4 regions of the Bradyrhizobium sp. LeoA1Lang genome follow, and region 2 is predicted to be linked to each of the others. Evidence: predicted binding sites of a transcription regulator. Region 2 holds the regulator's gene; each other region holds the start of a gene.

Region 1 (5,909 bases), on a different contig from region 2:
GCAGTCCCTCCGGCGCTGAAAACGCGGAGGAATTGTCGGCAAAAAGGGCGAGCTGCTCGGTCAGGCCGGCGGTCCTTATCTCGGCATGGCAGGATCGGCCCTTAATATAGGGCGGAACAGCGCGGCATGAAGGGGGCCGTCGATCGCATCGCCGGACCAGGTGCGGCGGCCCTTCACGCGCGCGTGCGTCACTCCGCGGCCATCTCCTGCGCGCCGCCGAGCAATTTCACATTGAGGCGGCCGCCGGCGAACAGCATGTCGTCGAGCGCCTCGTCGATGTCGGCTGATATCACCGACTTGCCGCCGTCGCGCGCGATGCTGGCCTGTGCGAGGCGCCGCATCAGCTCCTTGATGAAGGCGGCGCTGACGCCATCCGTGCGCCGCACCGCTTCATCGACGGTGCTCTCCTCAAGCGGCAGGTTCTTGCCATAGAGCCGCACGAGCTTGCCGCGGCCGATCGCATCCGGCAGCGGCACCTCGATCGCTTGGTCGATGCGGCCGGGCCGGCCGGCCAGCGCGCTTTCGAGCTCTTCGGGGCGATTGGTGGTGAGCACGAACAGGATGTCGGCATCCTCCTTCAACCCGTCCATCTCGTTGAGCAATTTGTTGAGCAGCGATTCCTCGCACGGGCCCATCAGTTCGCGGTCGCTGGCAATCAGGTCTACGTCTTCGATGACGACCATCGTCGGCTGCAGCAGCCGCGCCAGATTCATGTAGGCTTCGAGCAGCCCGATCTGTTCGGCGGTGATGATCAGCGTCGTATGTCCCGGCAGGTTGGTCGCGAGATAGCGGATGGTGTGAGTTTTGCCGGTGCCCGGCGGGCCATAGAGCAGGATGCCCTTGCGCGTCGACTGACCCAGTCGGCGCAGCGCGTCGCGGCTACCGACAAAGTTCAGAACATTGCGCTCAAGCAGTCTTAGGGTCGGTTCGGGCAGGATAACGGCCTCGCGATCGATCGGCGGCAACCGGTGCACCGTTACTCCCCTTGAGCGTCCGCGATATTCGGCTCCGCCGTCGAGCGAAAGAATCTTGCCGCGATAGGAGCGTGCTGCCTGCACCGCTTGCTCGAGTTCCGAAAAACAGCGCTGCACGAAGGTGTCGCCGGTTGCGCCGGTCGGCACCGCGATCTCGATCCGGATCGCGTCCTCGTTGCGGGATTCGCGATAAATTGATAGCAGCACCGCGTAGCGAAGCTCGCCAGCGCGGCACAGCCACAATCCGTTGTTAAGACATTTCACCGCCGCCGGCTCGCCGACGTCGACTTCATAATACTGCGGCGGAGCGATCACCGGCGCATTGCGCCCGTCATTCATCAATCCCGCAAAAGTCAGCGTCTCGTAGCGATATTCTTCGTGGACGCCGAAGAAGTGGATCGGTGAGGCGAGCAATCGGTCCAGCGCGACTTGAACGTCCGCACGCATATGACCCGGAAAGCCGCGCGCCCGCGTCACGAGCTGGTTGCGCGGAATGCCGGCAAAATGCCAATCAATCGCGACGTATGTGTATCTGAATTCTTCGCCCTGCAATTTTTCGGATGCATCCCTTGCCGCGAGCAGGCAATCGCTGCAGAGGCAGGCGATCTTGTCGCCGAGCTGCACCTCCTGCACCGGCGGCGGCGCGCCGCACAAATCGCATGGGCCGCTGGTCCTTACTGCCTCGCTGGTAATCTGAAGACGATGCCCGGCCGCGCTGATGCGCTGTTGCGCGGTTTTCCAAAGCGCCGCCGCGACCCGGGACGGATAAGGGCCGCAGGTGGCATTGCCTTGCTGGTCGATCTCGGCCGCGAACAGGATCGCCTCCCGTTCCGACTTGCCGAACACGGCGCGCAAGAGCTCCCTGACGAACTCCCGTGGCGTCTCATCATCATTGTGGAAGACAAACTGAAACGATTCGGCGCCGGTATACCCGTCGTCCATGAAATACCTCTTGTACGCAACTTAAGATCGAAAGAACAAAAAAAGAACATCACGAAACCTGCCCTTCGTCAAGCAGGCCAAACTAGAAAATGTCGGAGAGCTTTGCCGGAGGACGATTCGACACATCTTCGGCAGATTGACGGCGCACAGACCGCGATACCGATTCGCCGTTCGCGCGGGCCGCGCTTGTGAACTGCCTGTCGCTGCGACTTGATCAAATCGGCGGGCATGGTCCATAAGCGGCGTCCTCGCGACCGGTGGTTCGGTTGCTTCGAAGTGGTGCAGAGGGAATTGCGTGGCAAAGATTCATCAGCAGATTGCGCAAGAGCTTGGCGTGCGCGAACAGCAGGTCGAGGCGGCCGTCACGTTGCTCGACGGGGGCGCCACGGTGCCGTTCATTGCCCGCTATCGCAAGGAATTGACCGGCGCGCTCGATGACGCGCAATTGCGCACGCTGGAAGAACGGCTCACCTATCTGCGCGAGCTCGAGGAGCGCCGCACCGCGATCCTCAATTCGATTCGCGAGCAGGGCAAGCTCGATGCCGCGCTCGAAGCGCAGATCATGGCCGCCGACAACAAGGCGCGTCTGGAGGACATCTATCTTCCCTACAAGCCGAAACGTCGCACCAAGGCCGAGATCGCCAAGGAGGCCGGGCTCGAACCTTTGTCCGAGCTGTTGATGACGCAGCCGCAGCATGATCCGAAAGCGCAGGCGGCAGGTTTCGTCGATGCGGAGAAGGGCGTGGCCGATGCCGCCGCGGCGCTGGAAGGCGCGCGCGCGATCCTGGTCGAGCGCTTCGACGAGGACGCCGATCTGATCGGCGCGCTGCGCGAGGAGGTGTGGACGAATGCGCGCATGGTCTCAGCCGTGCGCAAGGGCAAGAAGACCGAGGGCGAAAAGTTCAAGGACTATTTCGACTTCAGCGAGCCGCTGCACAAGCTGCCGTCGCACCGCATCCTGGCGCTGTTCCGCGGCGAAAAGGAGGAGATTCTCGACCTGCAGATGCAGCCGGAGGCAGAGCCGCCGGTTGCCGGCGTGCCGAGTGCCTATGAATTGAAGATCATGAAACGTTTCGGCATTTCCGATCTCGGCCGTCCCGGCGACAAATGGCTGATCGAAACCGTGCGCTGGGCGTGGCGCACCAAGATCCAGGTGCATCTCAACATCGACCTGCGCATGCGGCTGTGGACGGCGGCGGAAACCGAAGGCGTGCGGGTGTTCGCCTCCAACCTGCGCGACCTCTTGCTGGCGGCGCCCGCCGGTGCGCGTGTCACCATGGGGCTCGATCCCGGCTATCGCACCGGCGTCAAGGTCGCCGTCGTCGATGCGACCGGCAAGGTGCTGGCGACGACAGCGGTCTATCCGCACGAGCCGCAGCGGCAATGGGACGAGGCGCTCGCGATCCTCGGTAAGCTCGCCATTCAGCATCGCGTCAACCTGATCGCGATCGGCAACGGCACGGCCTCGCGCGAGACCGATAAGCTCGCCACCGAACTGGTGAAGCGGCTGCCGGACTTGAAGATGACGAAGATCGTCGTCTCGGAGGCCGGCGCTTCCGTTTATTCGGCCTCTGCCTATGCGTCGGAGGAACTGCCCGGGCTGGACGTCACCCTGCGCGGCGCGGTGTCGATCGCCCGCCGCCTGCAGGATCCGCTCGCCGAGCTGGTGAAGATCGATCCCAAGGCGATCGGCGTCGGCCAGTATCAGCACGATCTCGGCGAAAGCAAGCTGGCGCGCTCGCTCGATGCCGTGGTGGAAGACTGCGTCAACGCCGTCGGCGTCGACGTCAACACCGCCTCCGTCCCGCTGCTGTCGCGGGTGTCGGGCATCGGGCCCGGCTTAGCGCAAAGCATCGTGCAGCACCGCGACTCGAACGGCCCGTTCAAGTCGCGCAAGGCGCTGAAGGAGGTGCCGCGGCTGGGGCCGAAGGCGTTCGAGCAATGCGCCGGCTTCCTGCGCATCAATGATGGCGAGGACCCGCTCGATACGTCCGGCGTGCATCCCGAAGCCTATCCGGTGGTGCGCCGAATTCTCGCAGCGACCAAGAGCGACATCAAGGCGCTGATCGGCAACAGCGAGATCGTGCGCCAGTTGAAGCCGCAATCGTTCGTCGACGAGACCTTTGGCCTTCCGACGGTCACCGACATCCTGCGCGAACTGGAAAAGCCCGGCCGCGATCCCCGTCCGGCGTTCAAGGCTGCGGTGTTCAAGGAAGGCGTCGAGGAGATCAAGGACCTCCGGGTCGGCATGATCCTCGAGGGCACTGTCACCAATGTCGCCGCCTTCGGCGCCTTCGTCGATATTGGCGTGCATCAGGACGGGCTGGTGCACATCTCGGCGATGTCCAGGACCTTCATCAAGGATCCGCGCGAGGTCGTCAAACCCGGCGACATCGTCAAGGTGAAGGTGCTGGACGTCGAAGTCGCCCGCAAGCGCATCGCGCTGACGCTGCGGCTCGACGACGAGACCGGCAAGAAGGATTCGAAGGGCTCATCGCGCGACGGTGCTCGCGGGCCGATGACGTCCTCTGCCCCGCGCAAGCAAGAACAGCCCGGCAACGCCTTCGCCGACGCCTTCCGTCGCGCCAACGAGAAGAACGGCAAACCGTTGCGCTAAGCGGAGGCAGCCTCCGCGGGCTGATCTCTCATCGTGCTCGCGGACGCAGCCACTCACTCCAAACCTCTTCCCGTCCAGGACGGGAGACGTGCCATCGCTCGCCTTTATCAGGATCAAGCACGGAAGATAACTTTCGTGTCAGAATCTGTCACCGTTGTCAGTTGAAGTCGAAGGAAGATTTGGCTCTCCTGATCCTTCTCTTGTCGCGACGTGATGCGTCGCTGCAATTCAACCAGGAGGAATCGGGATGAAGAGCAAGCTCGTCAATTCCCTTATCGCGGGTGCGCTCACGACCGCGCTTGCGCTGGCATCGCCGGCCTTCGCTCGCGGAGGCTTCGGGGGCGGCGGCGGTGGCGGCTTTCATGGCGGCGGCATGGGCGGTGGCTTTCACGGCGGTGGCATGGGCGGCGGCTTTCACGGCGGCGGCTTTGGCGGAGGCTTCCGCGGCGGTGGCTTCGGAGGCGGGATGCATGCCATAGGCGGAGGTCCGCGTTTCGGCGGCATGGGCGGAGGACCGCGTTTTGCCGCCATAGGCGGAGGACCGCGTTTTGTGGGTGGGCGGTTTGCCAGTGCGCGGTTCGCGAATGCTGCATTCGCGCCTCGCTTCGCGAGCCCTGCCTTTCGAGGCGCAGCCTTTCGAAGCGCAGCCTTCCGGCATGGCTTCCATAACCGCTTCTTCCGCAACCGCTTCAATCGCTTTGCGTTCATCGGCGTGCCCTTCGCCTACGCCGCCTACGCCGGCTACTACGACGACTGCTGGACCAGAGTGTGGACGGGATATGGACTGCAGTGGGTCAACGTCTGCGGGTACGACGGTTACTACTGACTGCCGAACGACGGTGTGATGATCGCGCCAGGGTACCTTCCGGCGAAGCCTCGCCGGGTGGCCTTGGGTAATCGTCACATTCATGTGAGCCGTCCCGCGCAACCATCGGAGTACGATGAGCGTCTCCGACAAAGCCAGTTGCGCGACGTCCTGGTCTGCAGGAACGCCGCGCGTTCGTGGCCAGTCATTCGGAAGAAGACCATGACGGCAGGTCATCGCCGCATTCTGGTCGTCGAGGACGACCCGGAAACCGCCGGCCAACTCGCCGAGCAACTCACGAGCAGCGGCTACGAGGTGGATCTGGCCGCGAGTGGCAACGAAGCCCTGCGCCGCGGCACGTCTCGCGACCATGCCCTGATCACGATCGACCGCATGCTTCCCGACATCGATGGCCTCGCGGTCATGCGTCAATTGCGCGACGGTGGCGTCGCCGCTCCCTTCCTGATCATCAGCGCGCTCGGCGAGGTCGATGATCGGGTCCGTGGCCTGCGCGCCGGCGGCGATGATTATCTGGTCAAACCTTTCTCCTTTGTCGAATTGCTGGCGCGGC
Region 2 (5,909 bases):
GTTTCCGACCGACGCGGCAACAATCACGCGGCGAAAATCGCTCGGTACCTGAATTGCCATGTGCTGCTCCCATTAGTTCAATGACTTCTCCTCGCGTTTTTCAGCGCTCTATTCGCTCGCGGAGTACGCGTGATGCGCGACGCTACAAGCTTGATTTGCAAGTTGCGTCCGCAACGCCGGTCTCAGGGAAGCCTTGAACCACCTGAGAAGGGCTCCAGCGGTCTTCGAACCGCGAGCCACCACTGCCTCATCCCGTCTGTCCGGGCGGAGGCGCAGCCACAGTCTAATCCTCAATGGGACTGCGGCCTTATGAGACTTTCGGCGCAGTCGGGGTTGAAGCCGGCTGAAGACACCAGCGCCGGGATCGGAAGCGTACCGGCACGACGTTCGCATCTGTTCCGCTATCCCGTGGATACCCGCTTCCGGTAGCTTTGCGGAAACAGGGGTAGTCCAGGGCGCAGGATGTCGGACGAGGGCAGGACGCCGGGCGGCAGGCGCGGCTATGCCGGCACCTGGCCGCCGCGCGAGGCGGTGGCGCCGGCGGGTGGGTATGCCCCGATCGGCGTCGGCGCCTGGCCGCCAATCGTCGAGACGTTGCGCCAGTGGGCCCGCGCCGAAGCGGGCGCCGGACGGCTTCTGCCCTGGGTGCCGGTCGCGTTCGGCAGCGGCATCGCGCTCTACTTCGCCGCCGACCATGAGCCGGTGCTGTCGGTCGCGGTCATCGTCGCGATCGCGCTGTGCGCTGTCGCGTTCCTGCTCAGGCGACGGCAGGCGTTCGCTGTCGCCGTCATGATTGCCGCCGTTGCGGCGGGTTTTGCCGTTGCCACCTGGCGAACCGCGCGGGTCGCGCATGGCGTGCTGGCGCGGCCGATGTTCTCGGTGTCACTCACCGGATTTGTCGAGACGCGTGACATCCGCGAGCGCACCGACCGTTTCGTGCTGCGCGTCGCAAGCATCGAAAGCCAGCGCGGCACGCCGAAACTTGAGCGCGTTCGGCTGTCGGTGAAGAAGGGCACTGCCCCCGAAGTCGGCAGCTTCGTCGAATTGAAGGCGCGGCTGCAGCCGCCGCTCGCTCCTCTGCGGCCCGGGAGCTACGATTTTGGCCGCGATCTCTATTTCCAGGGCATCGGCGCGTCCGGTTTCGTACTCGGCGCCATCAAGACGACCGCGCCGCCGGAAGGCCGCGGATTTACGCTGCGCTATGCGGCCTTCATGCAGGGCATGCGCGATGCGATCGATGCGCGGATCCGCAACGTGCTCGAAGGCGACAATCGCGCGATCGCGACCGCACTCCTGACCGGCCGGCGCGATGCGATCTCCGAGCCGGTGAATGATGCGATGTTCATCTCGGGGCTCGGGCACGTGCTGTCGATCTCGGGCTACCACATGGCCGTGGTCGCGGGCGTGGTCTTCTTCGCGGTTCGCGCGCTGCTTGCGCTGTTTCCGGTGCTCACCGTGGGCTTTCCGATCAAGAAATGGTCTGCCGCGGCGGCGCTCGTGGCGGCCGCCTTCTATCTTCTGCTGTCGGGTGCGGAGGTCGCGACGCAGCGCTCGTTCCTCATGACCGCAGTGGTGCTGATCGCCGTCATGGTCGACCGCCGCGCGGTGACGTTCCGGACGCTCGCGGTCGCGGCCATGATCGTGCTCGCGATCGCGCCGGAGGCGCTGGTGCATCCAAGCTTCCAGATGTCGTTTGCGGCGACGCTCGGGTTGGTGGCGCTGGTGCAGATCGGCATGCCGCATCTGTTTGCCGCGCCAGACCATTCCACGACCGCGCGGATCGCGCTGTGGGGCGGGCGTGAGGTCGCGATGCTGCTGCTGGCGTCGTTGGTGGCGGGGCTGGCGACCACGCCCTATGCCGCTTTTCATTTCCACCGGGTGGCGCCCTTTGGCGTGCTCGCCAACCTCGCGGCGATGCCGGTGGTGTCGGCGTTGGTGATGCCGGCCGGCCTGCTTGGCCTGCTGGCGATGCCGTTCGGTTTCGACGGTGTGTTCTGGGCGATCATGGGCACTGGAATCGATTGGATGATCGTGGTCGCGCAGGGAGTCGCCGCGCTGCCGGGCGCGGTCGGCCACGTCAGTGCGTTCGGGATCGGCCCGCTGATCGCCGCGAGCCTGGGCGTCATCCTGCTCGGGCTGTTGCGCACGCCGCTGCGCTTCGTCGGCGCGGCCGTGCTTCTCATTGCGGTGGTCTGGGCGGTGGGGGCGCCGCAACCGGACATCCTGATTTCCGGCGACGGCCGCAATGTCGCCGTCCGCGGCGGTGACGGGCGGCTGCACCTGATGCGGACTGCGAAGGATGCGTTTCTCGCCAAGGAGTGGCTGGCCGCGGATGCCGATGCCCGCACCGCGGGCGATTCGTCGCTGACCGAGGGCGTGTCCTGCGATGAGAGCGGCTGCGTGACCTCTGCGGCCGGTGGCGCGTTCATCGCGCTCACCCAGCGATCCGAGGCGCTCGCGGACGATTGCGAGCGGGCGGTGCTGATCGTGACCGCACGGCCGGTGCCGCCAGGCTGCGCGGCGGCGGTCATCGATGCCGAGCGGCTGCGGCGGCAGGGCGGGCTGGCGCTAAGGCGGAACCGGAACGGCTTCGTCATCGACGCGGTCAGGCCCGCCGGCCTCGACCGGCCGTGGTCGCCTGCGATGTCAGGCGAAGGCGAGGTCGAGACCACGATCCGGATCCAGGGGGCACCCGTGCCGCGCGCCATCGATGCGACCCCGTCCGAATCCGACCTGCAGTCGGAAGACTGAGCGCCCCGTTCAATCTCCGCCGGCGTTGGCCGCTAGCTCGAAGGCGCCGAGCCGAAACTCATCCGGGCCGCCCGAATGCGACGGCATTTGCACAAGCGTGAAGGTCGCATCCGGAAATCGCTCCCAGATCGCGAGATCTTCCGCTGCGACGGTGAGCCAGCCGAACCTGAACATGTATCGGCCGGGCTCAGCCACTCGTCCGGCTCTTTGCCACGTGATCTTGGTGACCACCGATCACGCCCCCTTGGCGAATAAAGCGTCCGTTCAACACAAAATCACATGCGCCCCCGGATGACCTCCGGGGCCGCTCAAAACACTTTGCTTTTCACTCGCGGCAACGCTCCGCCGGCCGAGACCGGCGGCGCACGCTGCCGGAAGCTGTCAGCCGATGAACAGCGGGTTCGGCGCGGGGCGCTGCTCGACCGCCTTCGGTGCCGGCTCTGCAACATGATGCGTCACTGGCAATTGCAGCACGGTCGCCCGCTGCCCTTCGCAGAGCTGGGTCACCAGCACATGGCTGCCATCGGGGAATTCGATCGCGTCGTGATGACGATCCCGAATATGCGGATCGATCTGGTTGAACTTGCCGACACGGAAGCCGGTCGTCTTGGTCCAGATCCAGCGATTGTCGTAACGGACGTTATCGGCGAACGCGAGTTCGGTCCCGGGAAGCATGCAGACTGCGACCGTCGGATCGCTTTCCGAAGCGAAGCCGCGGGTCGAGGTGCCGCGGAAGGTGGTGGTGATAAGCGTCTCTCCAACCTGGGCGGGACGCGTCGCCACGGCGTGCAGGCTATAGTCACACATCGGATTGCTCCTCATTCGAGATAGCCGACCCGGGCCTGGGAGAGGCGCAGGCCTCTATCAGAGTGGACGATAACTAATAAGCCTCTGCTCCGTTCTTGGCATTTGTACGGCCCGCGCCCTCTCACCGTTCACAAACACGATAGCGAGGCGCCGCCGCACATCTCCTTGCACCGAGAGTGCCCCGGCGAACTTACCGGGGGCCTTATTCTAATCATTCTAAGCAGCTCTTGTCAGTGTCCTTGAGGGCAGAGCACCCACCAAAGTACCGGACGAGCTGCTGCGTCGCCGGCCGCTCAGTACTTGCGATAAAGCCCGATCAGCTTGCCCTGGATCCGCACCCGGTTCGGCGGCAGGATGCGGACTTCGTAAGCCGCATTGGCAGGCTCAAGCGCGATTGACGCGCCGCGGCGACGGAAGCGCTTCAGCGTCGCTTCCTCCTCATCGATCAGCGCCACCACTATGTCGCCGGTGTTGGCGGTGTCGTTGCGCTGGATCAGCGCCATGTCGCCGTCGAGGATGCCGGCCTCCACCATGGAATCGCCGCGCACCTCGAGCGCATAATGCTCGCCGGAGCCGAGCATGTCGGGCGGCACGCTGATGGTGTGGCTGCGGGTCTGCAGCGCCTCGATCGGCGTACCCGCCGCGATCCGGCCCATCACGGGAACAGCAACGGGACGGTTGCCATCGTCCTCGGCCACGGCCGCGCTGGTCGTGCGCTTGCCGAGCGTGCCCTCAATGACGCTCGGCGTGAAGCCGCGGCGGCCGTTGCCGGCGGCCGAGAGCTCAGGCAGTTTGATCACCTCGATCGCGCGGGCGCGGTTCGGCAGGCGGCGGATGAAGCCCCGTTCCTCTAGCGCCGTGATCAGGCGGTGGATGCCGGACTTCGAGCGCAGGTCGAGTGCGTCCTTCATCTCGTCGAAGGAAGGAGGCACGCCGGCCTCTTTCAGCCGTTCGTTGATGAAACGCAGAAGTTCATACTGTTTGCGCGTAAGCATCGCGAGCATTCCCCCGGTTGGTAGCGTCGTTCGATCCGAGACTTGTGAAGAGCTGATCTCGGGAGTCACGCACTCCCATTCGTAGACAGCGAGTTTCGAAACAAATCATGAACGGACACTATATGTTCGATATGTGTTCCGCAACCACTTAATTTCTGGTGAACGCGATCAGAGATGCTGCTCCAGTAGGTGCTGGTCGCGGCGTCATTCAGGCAATCGGAGAATGTCGCAAGACGCGCCTTTTGCGGCAGCCGGCGCGAATGGCGGACGGATCACAAGTGCCTGCGCCGCAGTGAGATTCCCAAGCAGCGAACTGTCCTGCTTGGTGACTGGCGTTGCGATCAGCGTGCCGTCGTCGCGCTCTTCGAGAAGCGCGCGGAGATAATCTTCGCGCTGATCATTGGGAGCGAGATCGCGGCCGAGCAGGGCGCTTTCCATGACGTGATGAATCGCCGAGCGGCCGAGGAGGGCACGAATCAACGGCACCAGGAACAGGTAGGCGCAGACATAGGACGACACCGGATTGCCGGGCAGGCCGATCACCCGCATCGCACCGAGTCGGCCATGCATCATCGGCTTGCCGGGCCGCATCGCTATCTTCCAGAACGCCATGGTGACGCCCTCGGCCTCGAGCGACGGCTTTACGAGGTCGTGGTCGCCGACCGAGGCGCCGCCGGTGGTGATGAGGATGTCGGCGCCCGCGGCATGCGCGCGGCGGATGCCCTCGGTGGTGGCGGCAACCGTGTCGGCGGCGACCCCCAGATCGATCGCTTCAGCGCCTTCCGCGCGCGCCAGCGCCCGCAGCGCATAGCCGTTGGAATAGACGATCTGGCCCGGGCCCGGAGAGGTGCCCGGCATCACCAGTTCGTCGCCGGTCGCGAGCACGGCCACCTTCGGCCGGCGCCGCACGGGAAGTTCCGGATAGTTCATCGACGCCGCCGCCAGCGACAGCGCGCGGTCGGTCAGCCGGCTTCCGCGCCTGAGCAGCACGTCGCCTTCACGGAAATCGACGCCGGCGGGACGGATATGCCGCCCGGCGATGGCAGCTTCGGTGATGGTGATGTGATCGCCATCGACCCGGGTGTCTTCCTGGATCACGACGGCATCGGCGCCGGCGGGAATGACGCCGCCGGTGAAGATCCGTGCCGCTTCCCGCGGACCAAGTTCCCGATCGAACGGCCGGCCCGCGGCGACTTCGCCGATCACCTTCAGCCGCGCGCTGAGATCGGCGGCATCGGCGGATCGCACCGCATAGCCATCCATCGCCGACATCGCCAGTGGCGGCTGAGTACGCTTTGCTGCGACGTCACGGGCGAGCGTGCGGTGATAGGCGGCATCGAGCGCGACCATCTCTTC
Region 3 (5,909 bases), on a different contig from region 2:
CGGTGACGTCGACTTTGCGTACGTCCGTCGCGGCGGGTCCCTCGTGGTCCATCATGAGCAGATCGAAGTCGACAATGAGCAACCTCAACTTGGCCACTGTTTCCGGGTGGGAGCGAAAGAAATCGAGCAGCGAGATCAATTGCAACTGATCATCCGGCCCTGGATCAAACCATAGCTCGACAGTTTTGTATGGCTCGCAGAAGTCGACCAAGGCGAGGTCCTTGCGAGCTTCGCTGTTGTTTCGAAACTCGCCGACGAAGTCCGACCAATGAGATCCCGGACCGTGCTGCTCAGAACGCGCGGCGACATAGGTGGCGAAACTGTCAGGAAACGGCAATGGACCCCATACAAGACGAGTGGTGAAAGGAATGACGGCTTCAGCTAGATCCATGCGCATGAGGCAGTAGCCGGACGAGCTGGTCAGGATCAGGCGCTTCATGGCCCCCTCGGCAATCACCCGAACAAAACGGGCGCCGAAGACGTCGGCAACTCAACGTCCTCAGCGCCCGCTTCCCGCGAAGAAATCGGATATCTTGAAACTTACTCTTCCGCCGGCTCATCGCCGTCGGCGTCACGCTCGGGGGTGCCGGCGAGGATCTGCTCGGCGATCAGGCCGGAGTTCTGCCGGATCGCGAGCTCGATCTTGCTGGTGATGTCGGGGTTGGACCTAAGGAACGCCTTGGAGTTCTCGCGGCCCTGACCGAGCCGCTGGCTGTCATAGGAGAACCATGCGCCGGACTTTTCGACGATGCCGGCCTTGACGCCGAGGTCAAGGATCTCGCCCATCTTGGAGACGCCCTCGCCATACATGATGTCGAACTCGACCTGCTTGAAGGGCGGCGCTAGCTTGTTCTTCACCACCTTCACGCGCGTGGTGTTGCCGACCACCTCGTCGCGCTCCTTGATCGCACCAATGCGGCGGATGTCGAGGCGGACGGAGGCATAAAACTTCAGCGCATTGCCGCCGGTCGTCGTCTCCGGCGAGCCGTACATCACGCCGATCTTCATGCGGATCTGGTTGATGAAGATCACCATCGTGTGGGACTTGTTGATGGAGGCGGTGAGCTTGCGCAGCGCCTGGCTCATCAACCGCGCCTGCAGGCCCGGCAGCGCATCGCCCATCTCGCCTTCGAGCTCGGCCTTTGGCACCAGCGCCGCCACCGAGTCCACCACCAGAACGTCGACCGCGCCGGAGCGCACCAAGGTGTCGCAGATTTCAAGCGCCTGCTCGCCGGTATCGGGCTGCGAGATCAGGAGTTCGTCGATGTTGACCCCGAGCTTGCGCGCATAGACCGGGTCGAGCGCGTGTTCGGCGTCGATGAAGGCACAGATGCCGCCCTTCTTCTGGGCTTCAGCCACCGTGTGCAGCGCCAGCGTGGTTTTCCCCGAGGATTCCGGCCCGTAGATCTCGACGACGCGTCCCTTCGGCAGGCCGCCGACGCCCAGCGCGATGTCGAGCCCGAGCGACCCCGACGATACCGTCTCGATATCCATCGAGCGGTCGCTCTTGCCGAGCTTCATCACCGAGCCCTTGCCGAACTGGCGCTCGATCTGGGACAGCGCAGCAGACAGAGCTTTGGACTTATCCATGGAGGATCCTTCGACAATACGCAGCGTAGTGACGGACATGGGATGTGCTCCTTATGACGGGGATTCGCTAGCGGGACAAACGGGGCGCGATAAGAAATCGATGGTTTATTGCGTCGGAAATTATGTACCACCTTTGTTCCATGTTCGCAATATGTTCTTTTTGAACTCGGGCGCCCCAAGTTCCAGAGAGAGAGAGAGAGCGACAATCCGTAGTTCTCCGACCGAGAACGAAGTTCCTTTCGAACTTAACGCAAGTTAGCGGGTATCCGGGTTTCCTTCCTAGCGAGAGAGCATCTCTTCCGTTCCGGAATTGTCTTTCGGACAGATCAGAACGGGAAATGCCATGAGAAACACGCTGCAAGACCCGCGCTACTGGCGAGAGCGAGCGGAAGAGACGCGCACCAACGCAGAGTCGTTTGCGTACCGTAACTCGCGCGAAAGGCTGCTTAAGATCGCCGAAGAATATGATCGACTGGCTGTCTACGCCGAGCAATGGCAGTTGCAACGGTAAGGCCGCGCCATCCCGCCGAGATGGGTGGGAAGAACTGGCAGTCGTGAACTCGGCTGCGATCGATCAGGGCGCTCGCGCAAAGCTCGTCGTGCGCCCTGCGAAGGTTTCTCGGAACACGCGTTCCAGATCGATGCTTGCGCGCGATCGTTTGCTCGCGGGCATCGATCGCCGCCGCCGGCAAGCAGTGGTGCAACGACTCGCGCAGACCCGCAGTCCCCATTGCTCAGCTACGATTGCCTCGCCGCGACGACAGCGATCGTCCGCGACTGAAACTCAATATGGGCGAGGACGGGTGCCCATGTACCGATCGAGCCCGCGCGGGCGCCGTAGTTCTCCGGAGAAGAACAAAGTTCCATCAAAATGTTCGCGATTTGGTGCATCTGCCCGAGAACGCACGGGTTTTCGAACGGGGGCTGCTTGACGGTATCCCTCCACGCCTGACGGGATCGCAGGGTGCTTCGGGTTCCTCGGACGACAAGTTGCTCGTGGGTCCGGACCTGTAGCGGGCTTGTCCGAGGGGCCGCGGCCGGCTGCCACGTTTCCGAGATAGTTCCGTCACGCATCGCATGAAGCAATTTGATCGAACGTGGCAACGGCGCGTCCTGGCGGAACTGACCAAGCTTTGGGAAAAATATGCACTCCGCTGGAACGGTGGGATTCGATCGATGTTAACTTACGTTAAACCCGGGGACGGCGATTGGTAGGGTTTGGGAATACCGGGACCAGCGATCGGATCGCGCAAGGCTGCGGCAACTGCCCTTCGGCAGATTGCGATGTGGCGCAACCTTTCGTTCGGCCTCGAATACCGCCGGCTGTGCGCGGAGCCTAAAAGATGATCCATAAGGGCGTCGAATATACCGTCACACTGGCCACCCCCGGTGTGTGGAAGTGGCAGTTTCAGATCGGCGATACAATCAAGACCGGCAAGACCGAGGCGAAGCTTCAATTGCTGGCGATCCGACGGGTTCAGTTACGCATCGACCGCGAGCTGAAGAAGGCCAGCCGCGAAGCGAGCAGCGCCGCAAACTCATCATTGCGCTGACAGCACTACCGTAAATAACCGGGATTGATCTTTCCCCTGTCAGGACCTCCACTGAGTTTTTGCTCCCAGTGGGTTGCCGGTCGGCGGCCTTTGATGCGCCGGTGCCATCTCATGCCGCTCTATTTCTTTCGCATCCGAACCGCCAACGGCACCGGCATCTGCAATGACGGTGCGGAGTTTGCTGATCGCGATGCTGCCTGGAAGGAGATGACTCGTGTCTGCGCCGACATGATCAGCGGCGTATCGCGTCATCTTCGGGAAAACGCGGAGTGGCAGATCGAACTGCTGGATGAGGCCAAGAGCCCGATCTTCCGGATTCGGCTGGTCGCGAAAACGCTGGACTAGGGCATATTCGGTTCTGATTGAATCAGAACCGAAGCTCTAGATTCTTGTTTTGACGCGTTTTCTTCACGCGAACCGGTGTCCACTTCGCTCGAAAACGCTCTACCTCTCAATCGGCGCTGGCAAGACGCCGCATCGTGAATTCGATCCTGTCGCCGGGCAATTCGCGCCAGCTTTCCACCGCGCTCATATAGGCGGCCTTGGGATACCGGTTGAGGAAGTCGCGCGCCTTCAGCCGCGCCTCGTCGCGCGGCAGGGTAAAGGTCTCGCGCATGAAGCCGTCGCCCCGCTTTCGCCGGGCAGCCATTCGGCTCGCAAGATCACGCGGACGCAAGGCCATGTCGCAATTCCAAACCAGGTGACGACCGGCCAAATATAGGGAGAGCGGAGACCGAATCCGAGTCTCCGCGTCGACGCCGGCGCTTACTGCTGCGCGCTGCCGGTCTTGGTCTTCGGCTTGGCCGGGGTGGCGGCCTTGGGGGCGTCGCTCCGCACGGTACCCCACGGATCGGATGACGTCTTGGCGTCCGGAATCTTCTTCAGCGATTCCCTGTAGGCCTTATCCCTGATCTGGTCCTGCTCGATCTCGTCCGGCGTCTTCGTCGGCCCGTCGCCAAGCAGGTTGATATGGGGGGTCGAAATTTGCGCGTAGGCCGGCGTTGCCAGCAGCGCCGCGACAGCGATGGCGCCCAGAATTCTCATGAGATGCTCCCTTACTACTCCCCTCGGGGTTGGCTTGGCGTATAGCATCGCCCAAGCCGCACCGCAAAGCAGGCCGCAGGTGCGATCCGGCGCCAAAAGTCTGGCAATTTCAAGCCGGCCGCCCTGCTGTTCCCTTCCCCGGAATGCCCTCTAGAATACCATCATCATCCAGGGAGAGGAACGAGCGCCCCATGCAAGAAGAGGTCACGGAATTCGGCATCGATGATGCGCGACGGGTGCTCGGCGAGGTATTTGCCCCCTGGGTGCTCGATCTCAATCTCTCGATCGAAGGCTTTGATGCTGCGCCGCCGCAGGAGGCCGGTGCCGATTGGCAGCCCGGTGCTGTCTTGCGCATGCCGTTCTCCGAACGGCTGTGCCGTCACGGCGGCGTCGTCTGTGGCCAGGCGCTGATGGCGTTCGCAGATACTTCGATGGTCATCGCCAACCTAGCCGCGAACCGCAGCTATCGGCCGATGACCACCGTCGACCAGACCACGCATTTCATGCGCGCGGTGAGCGCTGCCGACGTGCTGGCGGACGCGCGCGTCGTCCGCCTGGGCCGCACCATGAGTTTCGGCCGCGTCACGCTGCTCTCGGCCACCGACAACAAGCCGGTGGCGATGGTGTCGAGCGCGTTTGCGATGTTGTGACGGCATTTGGGGCGTAAGAGACGCTACGATCGCAATCTCGCGGTGAGATTTCCGTCATTGCGAGCGCAGCGAAGCAATCCATGTCTCCGCAAGTGGCGCGATGGATTGCTTCGCTGCGCTCGCAATGACGCGGTGTCCATTTCGACGCTTGCGCATGCGGTTCAATGGATTCTCTGATGTGCAATTGCACATCATAGTTCGCGCAAGCTCGGCACGCATTGAATCCAAGCGCATGTCGACTTCGTGCGCGGAGTGAGAAGTCAGATTGTGGATTTCGCTGAACGAGCACGACGCGTGCGGCGCCAGCGCCATGCCGCACCCACAATGATCGCAAGAACGAGCCCCGCTGAAATCGCGCCGCCAAGGAAGCGTCCGCCCGGCCGGTCGATCGTGCGCGACCACAGCGATGGCGCTTCGCCCTCTCGCGGCAGACGGAAAGCCACCACGCTGTCGCCGATCGTGGTGCCCGCTTCCGAATGGCCGCCGGCGCCGATCACGACATATTGCTCGCCCTTCCAGAGATAGGTCATGGGATTGGCAACGCCTGGCACCGGCAGCCGGCCCTGCCACAACTCCCGGCCAGTCCTGGCATCGAACGCGCGCAAATACGCATCCATCGCGCCGGTGAAGACTATTCCGCCCGCGGTGACCACCACGCCATTCACCAGCGGCGTACCCCAGTGGAAGGCGATACCGAGCGGCGCGCGATCCTCCGTCGTGCCGACCGTTGAACGCCAGAGAATCTTGCCGCCCCTCAGGTCGACCGCGACCATCTCGCCCCAGGGCGGCTTGTTGCATGGCAACCCGAGCGGCGAAGTCACCACCGCGCGCGACATCGCGAAAGGCGCGCCCTCCTGCCGGCCGAAATCGTGGCCGGGCGGCGGATTGAAGCCAATCGCCTGCTCGCGCGGGATCAGCTTCACCAGATGCACGGCACGGCTGACATTGGCGTAGAGGATCTGATGGAGCGGATCGAACGCGACGCCGCCCCAGTTCACGCCGCCGCCGGTGAATGGAAACAGCAGCGTGCCTTGCGTCGATGGCGGCGTGTAGAGTCCATCGCTGCGCGCGC
Region 4 (5,909 bases), on a different contig from region 2:
CTTCCAATCCGGTGCCCGATATTTCGCGATTGATCGTGGCGCTGAGCGACGAGCCACTCGATCACGGCAGCGCGCAATTCCAGGCGTCCAACCTCGAATTCACCTCCGTCGACGTCGGCAATACCGCAAGCAACGTCATCCCCGGCCAGGCGCGGGCGAAATTCAACATCCGCTACAACGACAACCACACCCAGGAGAGCCTGCGCACGCTGGTGGAGGAACGCCTGGCCAAAGCCTGCGGCAACCGCATCCGCGCCCGCATCGTCTGGGAGCCGTCGAACTCGAACGTGTTCGTAACCAAGCCCGGCCCGTTCACCGACCTTGCGGTGGCGGCGATCGAGGCGGTGACCGGACGCAAGCCGGAGCTCTCGACCTCGGGCGGCACGTCGGATGCGCGCTTCATCTCGAGCTATTGCCCGGTGATCGAATTCGGCCTGGTCGGCCAGACCATGCACCAGATCAACGAACGCGCGCCGATCGCCGATTTGGAAAAACTGACACAAGTCTTTCGCGGCGTGCTGGACAGGTATTTTGCCTAGTCTCCAGGACTGAGGCGTTTGCTCCGCCGTCGCCACTCACTCCGCCGTCATGGCCGGGCTAGTCCCGGCCATCCACGCTTCTCCGCTTGGGGTTAAGTATCCGTCGTCATGCCCGGCCTTGTGCCGGGTATCCACGGCCTTCGCCCACCCTCCCACAAGGAAGGCGTGGATGGCCGGGACAAGCCCGGCCATGACGGCGGAGAGGGCCGAGGTCTAATACTCCACCCGCACGAGATACAGGCCCTCCGGCGGTGCCACCGGCCCGCAGGCGGCGCGGTTTCGGGCGGCAAGGGCTGCGGCGAGATCGTCGGCGGTCCAGCGGCCTTCGCCGACCCAGACCAGCGAGCCGACCAGCGAGCGCACCTGGCTATGCAGGAACGAGCGCGCCGAGGTGACGATACTGACCGCATCGCCGTTGCGCGTGACATCAAGCTGGTCGAGCGTTTTCACCGGCGATTTCGCCTGGCATTCGGTGTCGCGGAAGGTCGTGAAGTCATGCTTACCGATCAGGCGCTGCGCGGCTTCATGCATCGCGTCCGTATCGAGATGGCGTGGCACGCGCCAGACGCGGCCGATGTCGAGCGCAAGGTTCGCGCGCGTGTTCCTGATGCGATAGAGGTAATGGCGCTTCTTTGCGGAGAAGCGCGCCTGGAAATCATCCGGTACGATCTCGGCCGCGAGCACCGCGATCGGATTTGGACGCAGATGCGCGTTCAGGCCGTCGCGCAGGCGGTCCGGCGGAAACGGCTTTGCGATGTCGCAATGCGCGATCTGTCCGAGCGCATGCACGCCGGCATCGGTGCGGCCGGAGCCATGGACGCGCACGTCCTCGCCACACATCGCCTTCACCGCGGTCTCCAGCGCGCCCTGCACGCTCGGCGCATGGTCCTGGATCTGCCAGCCACAGAACGGCGTGCCGTCATATTCGATGCTGAGCTTGTAGCGGGGCATGACCTATGTAAACCGCGCGCCGGCCTTCAGCGGCGTGCCGCGCAGGAAGTCGATCGACTTCATCCGTGCCTTGCCTTCGCGCTGCAGCTCGAGGACACGGATGGCGCCCTCCCCGCAGGCGATCGCGAGGTTGTCATCGAGCACGGTGCCCGGCGTGCCCGAGCCGCTCGCGAGCTCGCAGCGGAGAATCTTGATGCGCACCGATTCGCCGTCGTGTGGCAATTCGGCCCAAGCGCCTGGGAATGGCGACAGTCCGTGGATGTGCCGCAGCACGTCGTGCGCAGCTCTGTTCCAGTCGATCCGCGCCTCGGCTTTCTCGATCTTGGCGGCGTAGGTGACGCCGTCCTCACTCTGCCCGGTCAGTTGCAGCCCGCCGCGTTCCAGCGCGGCCATTGCCCGCACCATCAGGTCGGCGCCGAGCGGCGCCAGCGCATCGTGCAGATCGGCCGCCGTCATCCGGTCGGTGATCGGAAGCCGCTCGGCCATCGCGATATCGCCGGTGTCGAGACCGACATCCATCTTCATCACCATCACGCCGGTCCCGGCGTCGCCCGCCATGATGGCGCGGTTGATCGGCGCGGCGCCGCGCCAGCGCGGCAGAAGCGAAGCGTGCAGGTTGTAGCAACCAAGCCTCGGCGCATCGAGGATCGCCTGCGGCAGGATCATGCCATAGGCAACCACGACCGCCGCATCGGCCTGATGCGCGCGGAATTCTTCCAGCGCTTCCGCCGTCTTCAACGTCTTCGGCGTCAACACGGGAATGCTGTTTCGCCGTGCCTTCTGCTCGACCGGCGTCGGTTGCAGTTGCAGGCCGCGCCGCCCGCCCGGCTTCGGCGCGCGGGTATAGACGGCGGCGATCTCGTGGCCGTGCGCGACCAGTTCGAGCAGCGTCGGCACGGCGAAATCGGGCGTACCCATGAAGATCAGGCGGAGCGGCATGGGGCGGGTTACCTCGGCTGAAAGGTAGAGTACTCGTCATGACCGCGCTTGTCCCGGCCATCCACGACCTTCGCGCCCGCGGCAGCAAAGAACGTGGATGCCCGGGTCGAGCCCGGGCATGACGGCGAAAATAGCGCCGGCTTTACTCCGCCACGCGCTTGGCGGCCTTGGCGAACTTCTTCAGCACGCGGTCGCGTTTCAGCTTCGACAGATAGTCCACGAACAGGATGCCGTTCAAATGGTCGATCTCGTGCTGGATGCAGGTGGCGTAGAGGCCCTCGGCATCCTCTTCATGCACCTTGCCGTCGATGTCGGTGAAGCGCACGCGCACCCGCGCCGGCCGCTCGACCTCCTCGTAATATTCGGGGATCGACAGACAGCCCTCTTCGTAGACCGACTTCTCCTCGGACGCCGAGATGATCTCCGGGTTGATGAAGACGCGCGGCTTCGGCGTGGTCTCGCCGTTCTCGTCCTTTTTCGCGAGATCCATGGTGACCAGCCGCAGCGGCTGCGCGACCTGGATCGCGGCCAGCCCGATGCCGGGCGCCTCGTACATGGTCTCGAACATGTCGTCGACCAGCTTGCGGATCTCCGGCGTGATCTTTTCCACGCGTTGGGAGACGAGCCGCAACTGCCTGTCCGGCAGGATGATGATTTCTCTTAGGGCCATGGCGGGCGATTTAAGCGCTTGATATGCCGGGGTCAATGCGATCCGGAACCGGTTAAGATCGCCTTAACCATGATTCTTCAGCCATTCTTAACCATGAAACTTCACGGCTTGTTAACCATAAATGTTCCACTTTCGTTCGCGCCCGCCAGCGAATCGGCTATAGCGCTTCTATGAACGAGATTCTCTTCATGGTCGGCGACTGGCCGGTCCGCGTCACTGATGCGCTGGTTGCGTTCGGCGTGCTCGCGCTCGTCCTGCTGCTGACGATCGCCATAGTGATCGCGCGGTCCTCCCGGCGCGGCGCAGAACTAGCTGTCGCGCAGACCATCCGTGCCGACGAACTGGAAGAGCGGCTGACCGAGGTGCTGCGCGCCCAGAGCGAGGCGAGCGGCCGGGTCGATGCGATGACGCAGGCGCTCGCCGGCCGGCAGGCCGAGATGGCGCGCACCGTCAACGAGCGCCTGGATTCGGTCACCCATCGCGTCGGCCAGTCCATGGAACAGACCACGCGCCACACCATGGACAGCCTGCGCCATCTGCATGAGCGGCTCGGCATCATCGACAACGCGCACAAGAACCTCACCGACCTGACGACGCAGGTGACGACGCTGCGCGACGTGCTCGCCAACAAGCAGTCGCGCGGTGCCTTCGGCCAGGCGCGGATGGAAGCGATCGTCCAGGACGGACTGCCGAAGGATTCCTACGAATTCCAGTTCACCCTCTCGAGCGGCAAGCGGCCGGACTGCGTGGTGTTCCTGCCCGACCAGCGCCCGCTCTGCATCGACGCGAAATTCCCGCTGGAGGCGATGACCGCCCTGCACGATGCGCGCAGCGACGAGGAACGCAAGATTGCCAGCCAGCGCCTGCGCAACGACGTGATGAAGCACGTCAGCGACATCGCGGAGAAATACCTGATCGCCGGCGAGACCCAGGATACCGCGCTGATGTTCGTGCCGTCCGAGTCGGTCTATGCCGAGATCCATGACGGTTTCGACGATGTGATCCAGAAGGCCTACCGCGCCCGCGTGGTGCTGGTGTCGCCCTCGCTGTTGATGCTCGCGATCCAGGTAATGCAGCAGATCATGAAGGACGCGCGGATGCGCGATGCCGCCGACCAGATCCGCACCGAGGTGATCAAGCTCGGCGACGATCTGTCGCGGCTGCGCGACCGCGTGCTCAAGCTGCAGAACCATTTCTCGCAGGTGAACGAGGACGTGCGCCAGATCCTGGTTTCCGCCGACAAGATCGAGAAGCGCGCCGGCCGCATCGAGGAGCTCGATTTCAGCAAGTCGGATGCCCCGGTGGAACTGCCGCGGATTGTGCCGAGCGGCCGGCCCGAATTGTTCCCCGCCCCGCCCAAGCTGCAGGCGGGCGAGTAGGACAGGGGCAGATTTTCCCGTCGAATCTGCTAACAGGGCTGCATGACCGCGCCTGAAGCGACAGCCGCCGCGACCGAGAAAGCCGAGCCTGCCGCCACCTCCTGGCGCGACAGCCTTGCCGTCTATCTGCAGCCGCGCGTCCTGATCGTGCTGGTGCTGGGCTTCTCGTCAGGCCTGCCGCTGGCGCTGTCCGGGTCGACGCTGCAGGTGTGGATGCGCGAGGTCGGCGTCGATCTCGGCACCATCGGCCTGCTCGCGCTGGTCGGCACGCCCTACACATTGAAATTCCTCTGGGCGCCGCTGGTCGATGCGCTGCATGTGCCGTTCTTCACCCGACATTTCGGACGGCGCCGCGGCTGGCTATTGTTCTCGCAACTGTTGCTGATCACCACCATCCTGCTGCTCGCGATCGCCGATCCCGCACATTCACCCTGGTTCGCCGCCTTTGCCGCGCTGCTGGTCGCCACCACCTCCTCGACACAGGACATCGTCGTCGATGCCTTCCGCGTCGAGAGCCTGCCCGAGAGCGAGCAGGCCGCCGGCATGGCGTCCTATGTCGCCGCCTATCGCATCGGCATGCTGGTCTCGACCGCGGGCGCGCTGTTCATCGTCAGCGGCTTTGAGGGCGAGGGCCTGGTGCGCTCGTCGGCATGGATGTGGGGTTATGTGGTGATGGCCGCCCTCGTCGTGATCGGCATGATCACCGCGCTGGTTGCAACCGAACCAGCGCAGTCGAAGGACGCCGAAGCGGCCACGGCCGCGGAAACAGCGTTCTCGCGCGTGATCCGCGCGGCGGTCGGCGCCTTCTCCGAGTTCCTGAGCCGGCGCGATGCCATTGCGGCGCTTGCCTTCGTGGTACTGTTCAAGTTCACCGATGCGTTCTCGGGCACGATGACGGCGCCGTTCGTGATCGATATCGGCTTCAGCAAGGTCGACTACGCCGCGATCGTCAAAGGCGTGGGATTGGCCGCGACCCTGATCGGCGGCTTTGCCGGCGGCTTCGTGGCGCGACGCTATTCGCTGGCAACCAGCCTGTGGATCGGCGGCATCGTGCAGGCGCTCGCCAACCTCTCCTTCTCCTGGCTCGCGCTGGTCGGCGTCAACCAGTGGGCGCTGGCGCTCGCAATCACCTGCGAAAACTTCACCAGCGCGATCGGCACCGTGATCTTCGTCGCCTATCTCTCGGCGCTGTGCCGCAATCCCCTGCACACGGCGACGCAATATGCACTGCTGACCGCGCTTGCAGCGGTGGGCCGCACCTATCTCTCGTCAGGCGCTGGTTTCGTAGCCAAGGCAACCGGCTGGCCCTTGTTCTTCGCGATCTGCGTGCTGGTCGCGATCCCCAGCCTGATCCTGCTCGCCTGGCTGCAGCGCCGCGGGCATTTCGATGAGCTCGGACCGGTGAAGGTTTAGAACGTAGCCCGGATGGAG

The links. Region 2 encodes LexA, which represses DNA repair genes until DNA is damaged. Its sites were predicted from a motif close to TGTTCNNNNTGTGTTCNG; they were not measured.
Region 1: ACZYOF_RS17555 (ATP-dependent Clp protease adaptor ClpS) is a predicted target of LexA. The motif match lies at 1,948-1,965, and genes of this name have one in related genera.
Region 3: recA (recombinase RecA) is a predicted target of LexA. The motif match lies at 1,732-1,749, and genes of this name have one in related genera.
Region 4: ACZYOF_RS12135 (DNA recombination protein RmuC) is a predicted target of LexA. The motif match lies at 3,222-3,239, and genes of this name have one in related genera.

The regions. Positions count from the first base shown of each region.
Region 1 is NZ_JBVAPG010000046.1:40,504-46,412, forward strand. It holds gene ACZYOF_RS17550 (alpha-ketoglutarate-dependent dioxygenase AlkB) at 1-160, opposite strand, end outside; gene ACZYOF_RS17555 (ATP-dependent Clp protease adaptor ClpS) at 189-1,916, opposite strand; gene ACZYOF_RS17560 (Tex family protein) at 2,212-4,533, shown strand; gene ACZYOF_RS17565 (hypothetical protein) at 4,781-5,359, shown strand; gene ACZYOF_RS17570 (response regulator transcription factor) at 5,561-5,909, shown strand, end outside.
Region 2 is NZ_JBVAPG010000033.1:991-6,899, reverse strand. It holds gene ACZYOF_RS13970 (MFS transporter) at 1-60, opposite strand, end outside; gene ACZYOF_RS13965 (ComEC/Rec2 family competence protein) at 463-2,751, shown strand; gene ACZYOF_RS13960 (hypothetical protein) at 2,761-2,946, opposite strand; gene ACZYOF_RS13955 (hypothetical protein) at 3,133-3,558, opposite strand; gene lexA (transcriptional repressor LexA) at 3,852-4,553, opposite strand; gene ACZYOF_RS13945 (molybdopterin molybdotransferase MoeA) at 4,758-5,909, opposite strand, start outside.
Region 3 is NZ_JBVAPG010000042.1:35,461-41,369, reverse strand. It holds gene ACZYOF_RS16620 (hypothetical protein) at 1-439, opposite strand, end outside; gene recA (recombinase RecA) at 541-1,629, opposite strand; gene ACZYOF_RS16610 (hypothetical protein) at 1,934-2,101, shown strand; gene ACZYOF_RS16605 (hypothetical protein) at 2,934-3,143, shown strand; gene ACZYOF_RS16600 (DUF6894 family protein) at 3,255-3,488, shown strand; gene ACZYOF_RS16595 (hypothetical protein) at 3,595-3,825, opposite strand; gene ACZYOF_RS16590 (hypothetical protein) at 3,909-4,187, opposite strand; gene ACZYOF_RS16585 (PaaI family thioesterase) at 4,379-4,837, shown strand; gene ACZYOF_RS16580 (pyrroloquinoline quinone-dependent dehydrogenase) at 5,098-5,909, opposite strand, start outside.
Region 4 is NZ_JBVAPG010000026.1:60,046-65,954, forward strand. It holds gene dapE (succinyl-diaminopimelate desuccinylase) at 1-539, shown strand, start outside; gene truA (tRNA pseudouridine(38-40) synthase TruA) at 753-1,490, opposite strand; gene fmt (methionyl-tRNA formyltransferase) at 1,494-2,429, opposite strand; gene def (peptide deformylase) at 2,572-3,099, opposite strand; gene ACZYOF_RS12135 (DNA recombination protein RmuC) at 3,270-4,478, shown strand; gene ACZYOF_RS12140 (AmpG family muropeptide MFS transporter) at 4,521-5,891, shown strand.